Dyadobacter chenhuakuii: one gene and its partner. The protein of the gene in region 1 interacts with the protein of each later gene in a pairwise test. Links are inferred from orthologs where the notes say so. Each region holds a gene or a part of one and is shown in the gene's direction. Other genes may lie near its edges.

What was found. Proteins that work in one complex are often made in the same cells at the same time.
Region 2: the proteins of NFI80_RS04470 (region 1) and ileS interact in binary tests that used the Escherichia coli proteins (3 or more experiments, as listed by UniProt). The link is inferred for Dyadobacter chenhuakuii from one-to-one orthologs.

Annotation. Positions count from the first base shown.
Region 1 is NZ_CP098805.1:1,072,150-1,075,890, forward strand. The notes cover bases 523-3,413. They hold NFI80_RS04470 (D-ribose ABC transporter substrate-binding protein), read left to right. Parts: upstream 523-1,439; coding sequence 1,440-2,387; downstream 2,388-3,413. Other genes in these bases: NFI80_RS04465 (DUF1593 domain-containing protein), read left to right, coding at 523-1,427; NFI80_RS04475 (DUF2291 domain-containing protein), read left to right, coding at 2,390-3,019; NFI80_RS04480 (sugar ABC transporter ATP-binding protein), read left to right, coding at 3,037-3,413. Also shown: more of NFI80_RS04465, read left to right, coding at 18-522; more of NFI80_RS04480, read left to right, coding at 3,414-3,741. UniProt on the Escherichia coli protein: Part of the ABC transporter complex RbsABC involved in ribose import. Binds ribose. Also serves as the primary chemoreceptor for chemotaxis.
Region 2 is NZ_CP098805.1:3,363,188-3,368,020, forward strand. Bases 182-4,164 are described here. They hold ileS (isoleucine--tRNA ligase), read left to right. Parts: upstream 182-517; coding sequence 518-3,964; downstream 3,965-4,164. Other genes in these bases: can (carbonate dehydratase), read right to left, coding at 182-321; NFI80_RS13880 (DUF6934 family protein), read left to right, coding at 3,964-4,164. Also shown: more of can, read right to left, coding at 1-181; more of NFI80_RS13880, read left to right, coding at 4,165-4,413; NFI80_RS13885 (hypothetical protein), read left to right, coding at 4,433-4,603; NFI80_RS13890 (3-hydroxyacyl-CoA dehydrogenase), read left to right, coding at 4,608-4,833. UniProt on the Escherichia coli protein: Catalyzes the attachment of isoleucine to tRNA(Ile). As IleRS can inadvertently accommodate and process structurally similar amino acids such as valine, to avoid such errors it has two additional distinct tRNA(Ile)-dependent editing activities.

The DNA of each region.
Region 1 (3,741 bases):
TAAATCGCGAATTTTTTATGAAGTTGTCAAGATACATTGCTATATCTGCCTTAATGCTTGGATTTTCATTCGCCAAAGCCCAGCCCGCTGCTCAAAAGCACAGGGTTTTGATTTTGACAGACATTGAAAATGAACCTGATGACACACAATCCATGGTGCGTTTTCTTACTTATTCCAATCACTGGGATGTAGAGGGTTTGATCGCGACGACTTCCATACATCAGCAAAAAAGGATCGCTCCTGAAAAAATCAAACAGTTGATAAACGCTTATGGCAAAGTCAGGAACAACCTGTTGCTGCACGAGAAAGGTTTTCCCGAAACAGCATATCTCCTCAGCGTTACCAAAAGCAGTTTTCCCGAATTTGGCCTGAATGCGGTGGGCAAAGGAAAAGACTCTGAGGGCTCGGAATGGATCATTAAAGTGGTTGATAAAAAAGATGACCGGCCGGTGTGGATTCCCGTTTGGGGCGGGGCCAATTGTCTTGCACAGGCGCTTTGGAAAGTAAAAATGACCCGCTCGCCGGAAGATCTTAAAAAGTTTGTCTCCAAAATCCGGATGTATACCATTTCGGACCAGGACGATACCGGGCCATGGATCCGTAAGAATTTTCCTGATCTATTCTACGTCGGCAGTCCAGGTTACCATGCCGCTGGCGCTTACCATTCTGCAACCTGGTCGGGCATTAGCGGTGATAAGTTTCACGGCCGGTTCGCTGGCGCCAATTTTACCATTGTAGACAATCCCTGGCTCGACGAAAACGTGCGGAACCACGGACCGCTGGGCGCAGAATATCCGTTCACAAAGTTCCTGATGGAAGGCGACACGCCCTCATTTTTAGGACTGATCAACAACGGTTTAAATGATCCCGAACATCCTGAATACGGAGGATGGGGCGGCCGGTATGAACTCTACACGCCGCATACGCTGAAATATTTTTATGAGCCCGAAACCCGCCCCATCTACACCGATGCCATGGACGAAGTGAAGGGCGCTGACAGCTTGTTTCACACCAGCAATAAGGCAACATTATGGAGATGGCGGGAAGCCTTTCAGCACGATTTTGCAGCGCGTATGGATTGGACGATCAAACCTTACAAAGAAGCAAATCATCCACCCAAAGCAGCATTGAAGCATGCAAACGCCATTAAAGCCAAAACCGGCGAGAAAGTAACATTAAGCGCCGAGGGTTCCGAGGACCCGGATGGAAACGAGCTTACTTACCAATGGATCTACTATCCGGAGCCCGGCTCCTATAACCAGAAAGACCCGCTGGGAATCAACAATTGGCAGGCTAAAAACACATTCTTTACGGCTCCTAAGGTTGAAAAACCGGAGACGATCCACATTATCCTGGCTGTAACGGACAAAGGCGTTCCGGCGCTGACGCGTTATCAGCGTGTGATCGTAACAGTTTATCCTGAGTAACCGGATCGGTTTATGAGATTTATCAAAACATTCAGCATTCTATTTTATGCCATCATTGCGCTGGCGGGCTGCCAGTCCAAAGACGGTTCTGACGAGCCCAAGAAAATGGCGATCGTCGTTTCAACATTGAATAACCCGTGGTTTGTGTTCCTGGCGGAAAGGGCGCAGGCCAAAGCAAAGGAATTGGGTTACGAATCAAAAGTGTTTGATTCTCAAAACAATACATCGCTCGAAACAGATCATTTTGAAAATGCAATGGCGAGCGGTTATGATGCAATTTTATTTAATCCGACAGACGCGGACGGCTCAATTGTCAATGTCAAAAATGCCACAGCAGCGGGCATTCCGGTTTTTTGCATGGACAGGGAAGTGAATTCCAATGAGGCTGCAACTTCGCAAATCCTGTCCGACAGCTATTCGGGCTGCGTGGCGATCGCTCGTTATTTTGTGGAAACATTGAATAAAAAAGGAAAATACGTCGAGATTCTTGGCATGGTGGGCGATAACAACACCTGGAACCGCTCCAAGGGCTTTCACAGTGTGGTGGACCATTATTCCGATTTAAAAATGGTGGCGCAGCAAAGCGCCGATTTCGACAGAAACAAAGCGATGGAAGTCCTCGAATCGATTTTACAGGCTCATCCCGACATTGATGCGGTCTTTTGTGGCAACGATGCGATGGCTATGGGCGCTTATCAGGCCCTCGTCGCTGCAGGGAAGGCGGATAAGGTGAAAGTTTTCGGGTTTGATGGTGCCGAAGATGTTGTCAATTCTATCAAGGATGGAAAAATACTGGCGACGGGCATGCAGTTTCCCGAGGTAATGGCTCAGACGGCCGCCAATTTTGCCGATGAATATTTCAAAGGTAAGCGCGATTTTCCCAGGAAGATGCCGGTGGCTGTGGAGCTGGTTGTGAAGGATAACATTGAAAATTACGCCGCCTACGGCAAAAAGGAATAGCAATGAATAAAATGGTCCGATATGGTGTGTTCCTGCTGGTTGTGGCTTTCCTGGCTTATCATTCGGTGTATTTCAAAAAGCTGGATGAGGTGAAAGCGGGAACAGCTTCCTTCAATGCCAAAAAATATGCTGCGGATTTCTGGGCTAAAAAGCTGACGCCAGCGCTTGCAAAGTCCACTGACACGGGTCAGCTTTTGTCGCTTTTACGGACCGATAAAGACAAGGCTTTTAAAGAGCATGCGCATGCCTTGGGCATCGGTAACATTAAATATTTCCTTATTAAAGGCTCAGGAAAAGTGACGGATGTGCAGGAGAACCAGGTGCTTATCAGGTTGGAATCTGAAAACGAAAAGCCCGAAATGCGCCTTGCAACGGAATATGTGTTTGGTAATGCTGTGCGCGATGCTTCCGGGACGATCGATATCAATGAATTTTCCAATTCCATGGATTTCAATAATGTGTCGGCGGAGATCAATAAGATCATCCGCGAAAAAGTAATCCCGCCATTTAAATCCAAAGTAAAGAAAGGCGATGTCATCGAGTTTGCCGGGGCGATAGAGCTGAATCAGGAACATTTGAAGCTGAATAACATTGAAATCATTCCCATCAGCTTGACAATTAAGGAATTGTAAACCAATCCAATCTTCCTATGCTGGAAGTTAACAACATAACGAAGAGATTCCCCGGCGTCATCGCGCTCGAAAACGTGTGCCTTTCCATTGAAGCTGGCAAGGTCACCGCATTGATTGGTGAGAATGGGGCGGGGAAATCCACGTTGATGAAAATCCTTTCCGGCGTTTACCAGGATTTTGAAGGGGAAATCTGTTTCAAAGGCGCGCCTGCAAAATTCTCCGGCCCGAAAGACGCACAGCAAAAAGGCATTGCCATCATTCACCAGGAACTCAACCTGATCCCGTATCTGACCATTACAGAGAATATTTTTCTCGGCCGGGAAATGCTCACGCAGTTCGGAACGATTGATAAAACGCGGATGCGCAAAAAAACGCAGGAATTGCTCGACAGGCTGAAATTAAAAGTAAAGCCCGAAACGCAGGTGGTGAAACTGAAAGTGGGACAACAACAAATCGTAGAAATCGCGAAATCCCTGCTCACAGACGCGGAACTAATCATCATGGATGAGCCAACTTCCGCTATAACAGGCAGCGAAGTGGACCTGCTTTTTGATATCATTGACAACCTCCGCGCAGACGGCAAAGCGATCATTTATGTTTCTCACAAGCTGGACGAACTATTTCGGATCGCGGATAACTATGTGGTGTTAAGGGACGGAAAATCCATCGAATCCGGGTCTATGGCAGGCATCACGCAGGATCAGCTCATTGCGAAAATGGTG
Region 2 (4,833 bases), 2.3 Mb from region 1 along the record:
AGCAGCTCTCACGCCGCCACATTGGTAATGTCCAACGACCAGAATGTGCTTGACATGCAGCACTTCAACCGCATATTGCAGCACGCTCAGCATGTTCATATCCGTATGCACGACCAGGTTGGCCACATTGCGGTGCACAAACATTTCACCGGGCCGCGAGCCCGTAAGGTCTTCCGCCGGAACGCGGCTGTCGGCACACCCGATCCATAAAAAATCGGGCTTTTGATCTTTGGCAAGAATCTCGAAATAAGATTCATCCACGCCTAACTGCTCGGCAGCCCAGGTCTTATTGAAGTCCAGCAGCCTTTGATATTGTTCCATATATATTTTGAGTAGTGTTACAGCTTGTGAAAGCGCTGCAAAATAAGAATATGCTTTCACATTCATTGAAATCCAAGCATCCTTTTAGCAGAAAAAAAATCGTAATTTTGCGCTCTTAAAATCCCGTTTGGTGTTATTAATACATTGTTTTTACATTAGAAAGCTAATAGTCTAGCGCTAACAGCTAACAGCACATATGAAATACAACGAGTATAAAAACCTGAGTTATCCGCAGATTGGAGACGAAGTCCTGAAATTCTGGAAAGACAAAAAGATATTTGAAGCGTCGGTTGAAACACGCGAAGGTGCACCTTCATTTACATTCTTCGAAGGCCCGCCTTCCGCGAATGGAACACCTGGTATTCACCACGTTATGGCGCGCTCGATCAAGGATATCTTTTGCCGTTACAAGACATTGCAGGGTTTTCAGGTTAAAAGAAAAGGAGGCTGGGATACGCACGGACTGCCTGTGGAATTGCAGGTTGAGAAAGAGCTGGGCATTATCAAAGATGATATTGGAAAGACGATTTCCGTTGAAGATTACAACGAAAAATGCCGCCAGACCGTCATGAAATTTACAGATCAATGGAATGACCTGACCGAAAAAATGGGTTACTGGGTTGATCTGGAAGATCCTTATATTACTTACAAAAGCGAATACATCGAGAGCCTTTGGAACCTGCTTAAAAAGCTCTACGACAAAGGTTTGCTATACAAAGGTTACACGATCCAACCTTATTCACCAGCCGCAGGAACCGGGCTTTCGTCTCACGAGCTGAACATGCCCGGGACCTACAAAGATGTGAAGGACACGACCATTGTGGCCATGTTTAAGACAAAGGGCGCAAAAGCCGCGGAAGTTTTCGCAGACTTTTCTGAGTCCGATATCCGCATCCTGGCCTGGACAACCACGCCCTGGACGCTTCCTGCAAACGCGGCATTGACAGTTGGCGGCAACATTACTTATGTTCTGGTAAAAACCTTTAACCCTTACACACATGCGCCCGTCGCAGTGGTTTTGGCAAAGGACCTCATCTCAAAATATTTCTCTGATAAGGGCCGTGACGGCGACTTTGCAGGTTATGAAGCCAGTGACAAAAAGATTCTGCCCTGGACTATCCTGACAGAATTGAAAGGAAAAGATCTGGAAGGCATTGAATACGAGCAACTAATGCCCTATGTGCAGCCTAAGGTTGAGGCGTCTGCGAAACCCGCATTCCGCGTCATTCTGGGCGACTTCGTTACGACAGAGGACGGAACGGGCGTTGTGCATACATCTCCGACATTCGGTGCGGATGACTTCCGGGTGTCGCAAGCCAATGGCATTCCGGCCATTATGGTGAAAGACGAGACCGGCAAAGATGTGCCCATTGTGGACCGCCAGGGGCGTTTTGTAAAAGAGATCACAGATTACGCAGGCCGTTTCGTCAAGCCTGAATATTATTCCGAAGAAGAACAAAATGATCCGGAATTCAGGGCAACGGATGTCCTGATAGCGATCAAGCTGAAAGAAGAAGGCAAGGCATTTAAAGTAGAAAAATACGAACACCCCTACCCACATTGCTGGCGTACGGATAAGCCGGTTTTATATTATCCGCTGGACAGCTGGTTTATCAAAACCACAGCGATGAAAGACCGCCTGGTGGAGCTAAACAAAACCATCAACTGGAAGCCGGAAAGCACCGGAACGGGCCGTTTTGGCAACTGGCTGGAAAACCTGGTCGACTGGAACCTGTCCCGCTCCCGTTACTGGGGAACGCCCCTGCCGATCTGGCGCAACGAGCATGGTGAAGAAGTCTGCATCGGCTCGATTGAAGAACTGAAAGATCAGCTGGAAGAAGCATTGCTTTCGGAAAACCTGACAAGAGAACAGGCTGCTAAAAATTCGGAATATTTATTAAAGCTGGAAAACGGCGATTATGACCTGCACAGGCCATATGTAGATAACATTGTTTTGGTTTCGAAGAAGGGCCACATCATGCACCGCGAGCCGGATTTGATCGACGTTTGGTTTGATTCGGGCGCTATGCCTTACGCGCAATGGCATTATCCGTTTGAAAATAAAGAGATTTTCGAGCAAAGTTATCCGGCAGATTTCATCTCCGAAGGCGTGGATCAAACGCGCGGCTGGTTCTTTACCCTGCACGCCATCGCCGGGATGTTGTTTGATTCTGTTGCATTCAAGAATGTCGTTTCTACCGGTTTGGTTTTAGATAAAAATGGCAACAAAATGTCCAAGCGTCTTGGCAATGCGGTTGACCCATTTGCTACCCTGTCCAAATTCGGTCCTGATGCTACGCGCTGGTATATGATCACCAATGCGGAACCCTGGGATAACCTTAAATTCAACATTGAAGGCATTGGTGAAGTGCAGCGTAAGTTTTTCGGAACACTTGTAAACACTTACAATTTCTTCGCATTATATGCCAATCTGGACGGTTATGAATTCCATGAGACCGTTTCTGTGCCCATTGAAAAACGCACGGAACTGGATCGCTGGATCTTATCAAAGCTGAATACATTGGTGAAGGAAGTTGGTGAGCAATTTGATGATTACAATCCTACCAAGGCCGGAAGACTTGTTCAGGATTTTGTAACCGATCAGCTTTCCAACTGGTATATCCGTCTCAACCGCCGCCGTTTCTGGAACCCGTCGCAGGATTCCGGTGAAGGTCTTACGGAAGACAAACAAGCCGCCTACGAAACTTTGCAGCATTGCCTGGTTACCGTTTCGCAGCTCATGTCGCCGATTGCTCCGTTTTTTGGAGAATGGTTATATAAAAACCTGACCGACGGCGACCGCGCCGCTTCGATTGCCAATAATACGGGCCATCAATACGAATCTGTGCATCTGACTTACTGGCCTAAGATCGAAGCAGAATATGTTGATCTGGACCTGGAAGCCGCCATGGAACAAGCGCAAACGATCAGTTCACTGGTCCACTCCATCCGTAAGGGGCATAAGATCAAAGTACGCCAGCCGCTCTCTAAGATTTTGATCCCTGTGCTGAATGATACTACAAAACGTCAGATTGAGCAGGTTAAGGCCATTATTTTGTCGGAGGTTAATGTCAAGAACATTGAATTCGTGCATGATGACAGCGGCATATTGATCAAGAAGATCAAACCAAACTTCAAGACATTAGGACCGAAATTCGGCCCGAAAATGAAGGAAGTGGCAGCAGCAATCTCCGCAATGGACGAAGCAGCCATCAAGGAAATCGAGAAAAATGGTTCGATAACCCTAAACGGCGCATCATCACCCATCGAAATCGCCCTTACCGACGTGGAAATCCACGCTGAGGACGTTCCAGGCTGGTTAGTAGCGAGCGAAGGCGGTCTGACAGTAGCGCTGGACGTTACGATCACAGACGAACTGCGTCTCGAAGGCATAGCACGTGACTTCGTCAACCGCGTTCAAAACCTGCGGAAAGACAGTGGTTTCGATGTAACAGATAAAATAAAAATCACATTACAGGACAACGACCGCCTGCTGGCCAGCGCCGTAACCGCCAACAAAGATTACATCTGCCAGGAAGTGCAAGCCCTGGAACTGAACATCATCAACGACCTCAACGGCGAAGCCAACGAGATTGAAATGGATGAGTTTTTGTTGAAAGTGAAGATTGAGGTTGTGTCCTGATGCAGTATCAGGCATATCCGTTCGTCCTGAACGAAGCGGAAACACACTATAAATTTGAAAGCATCGGCAAGCGTGGAGTTATCGAAAAAGCGATTTCTTTCTCCAAACTAAGCATAGATATTTATAATCTTGCGTTATTGGATTTTGATCCCGTGACGCAGAATTATATCGATGACTCTGTAACCGACAACGGCGATATGCCGGAAATAATGGCGACCGTTATAGCTGTCATTTTAAACTATTTGAATGAACACCCAGCGCGGCGCATCGTGCTGACTGGAAATTCCAAGTCAAGAAATCGGTTATATCAAATCGCAATCGGGAAAGTGTGGGAAGTTGTCCAGGAAGATCTGCAAATTTTAGGTTTTAATGGCGTCGAATGGTTAACCTTTGAACCTAATGGATCTTTCGAAAGTTTTTTAATAGCACGGAAATTCTTAATTTCATGATAAACACTGGTTTGTGGCTATGAAAGTTTTAGAGAAAAAGTATTTGGTTCCTTCCAATTTATCTCCAAAGATAACTGTTGATAATACCTTGCCGGACCTTTCGAATCACCCGGTTGTGTTGAAGAAAGCGGAAGGTGCCCGCAAACTTTTGCAAGAGCATCCTGTTCCGGAACATTTGTTGAAAAGATAAATCAATGCAGCTAGCCAACGCAACAGCTCTAATAACAGGCGGCGCTTCCGGGCTTGGGGAAGCAACGGCGCGTTTGTTTGCTGCATCGGGTGCTAATGTTGTTATTCTTGATCTGAATGTTGCTGCCGGGGAAAAGCTTCAAGCTGAATTTTCTGATAAAATGAGATTTATAAAAGCTGATGTTTCCAGTGAAAGCGATGTGCAAAAAGCCGTTGATCTCACGCTGGAAA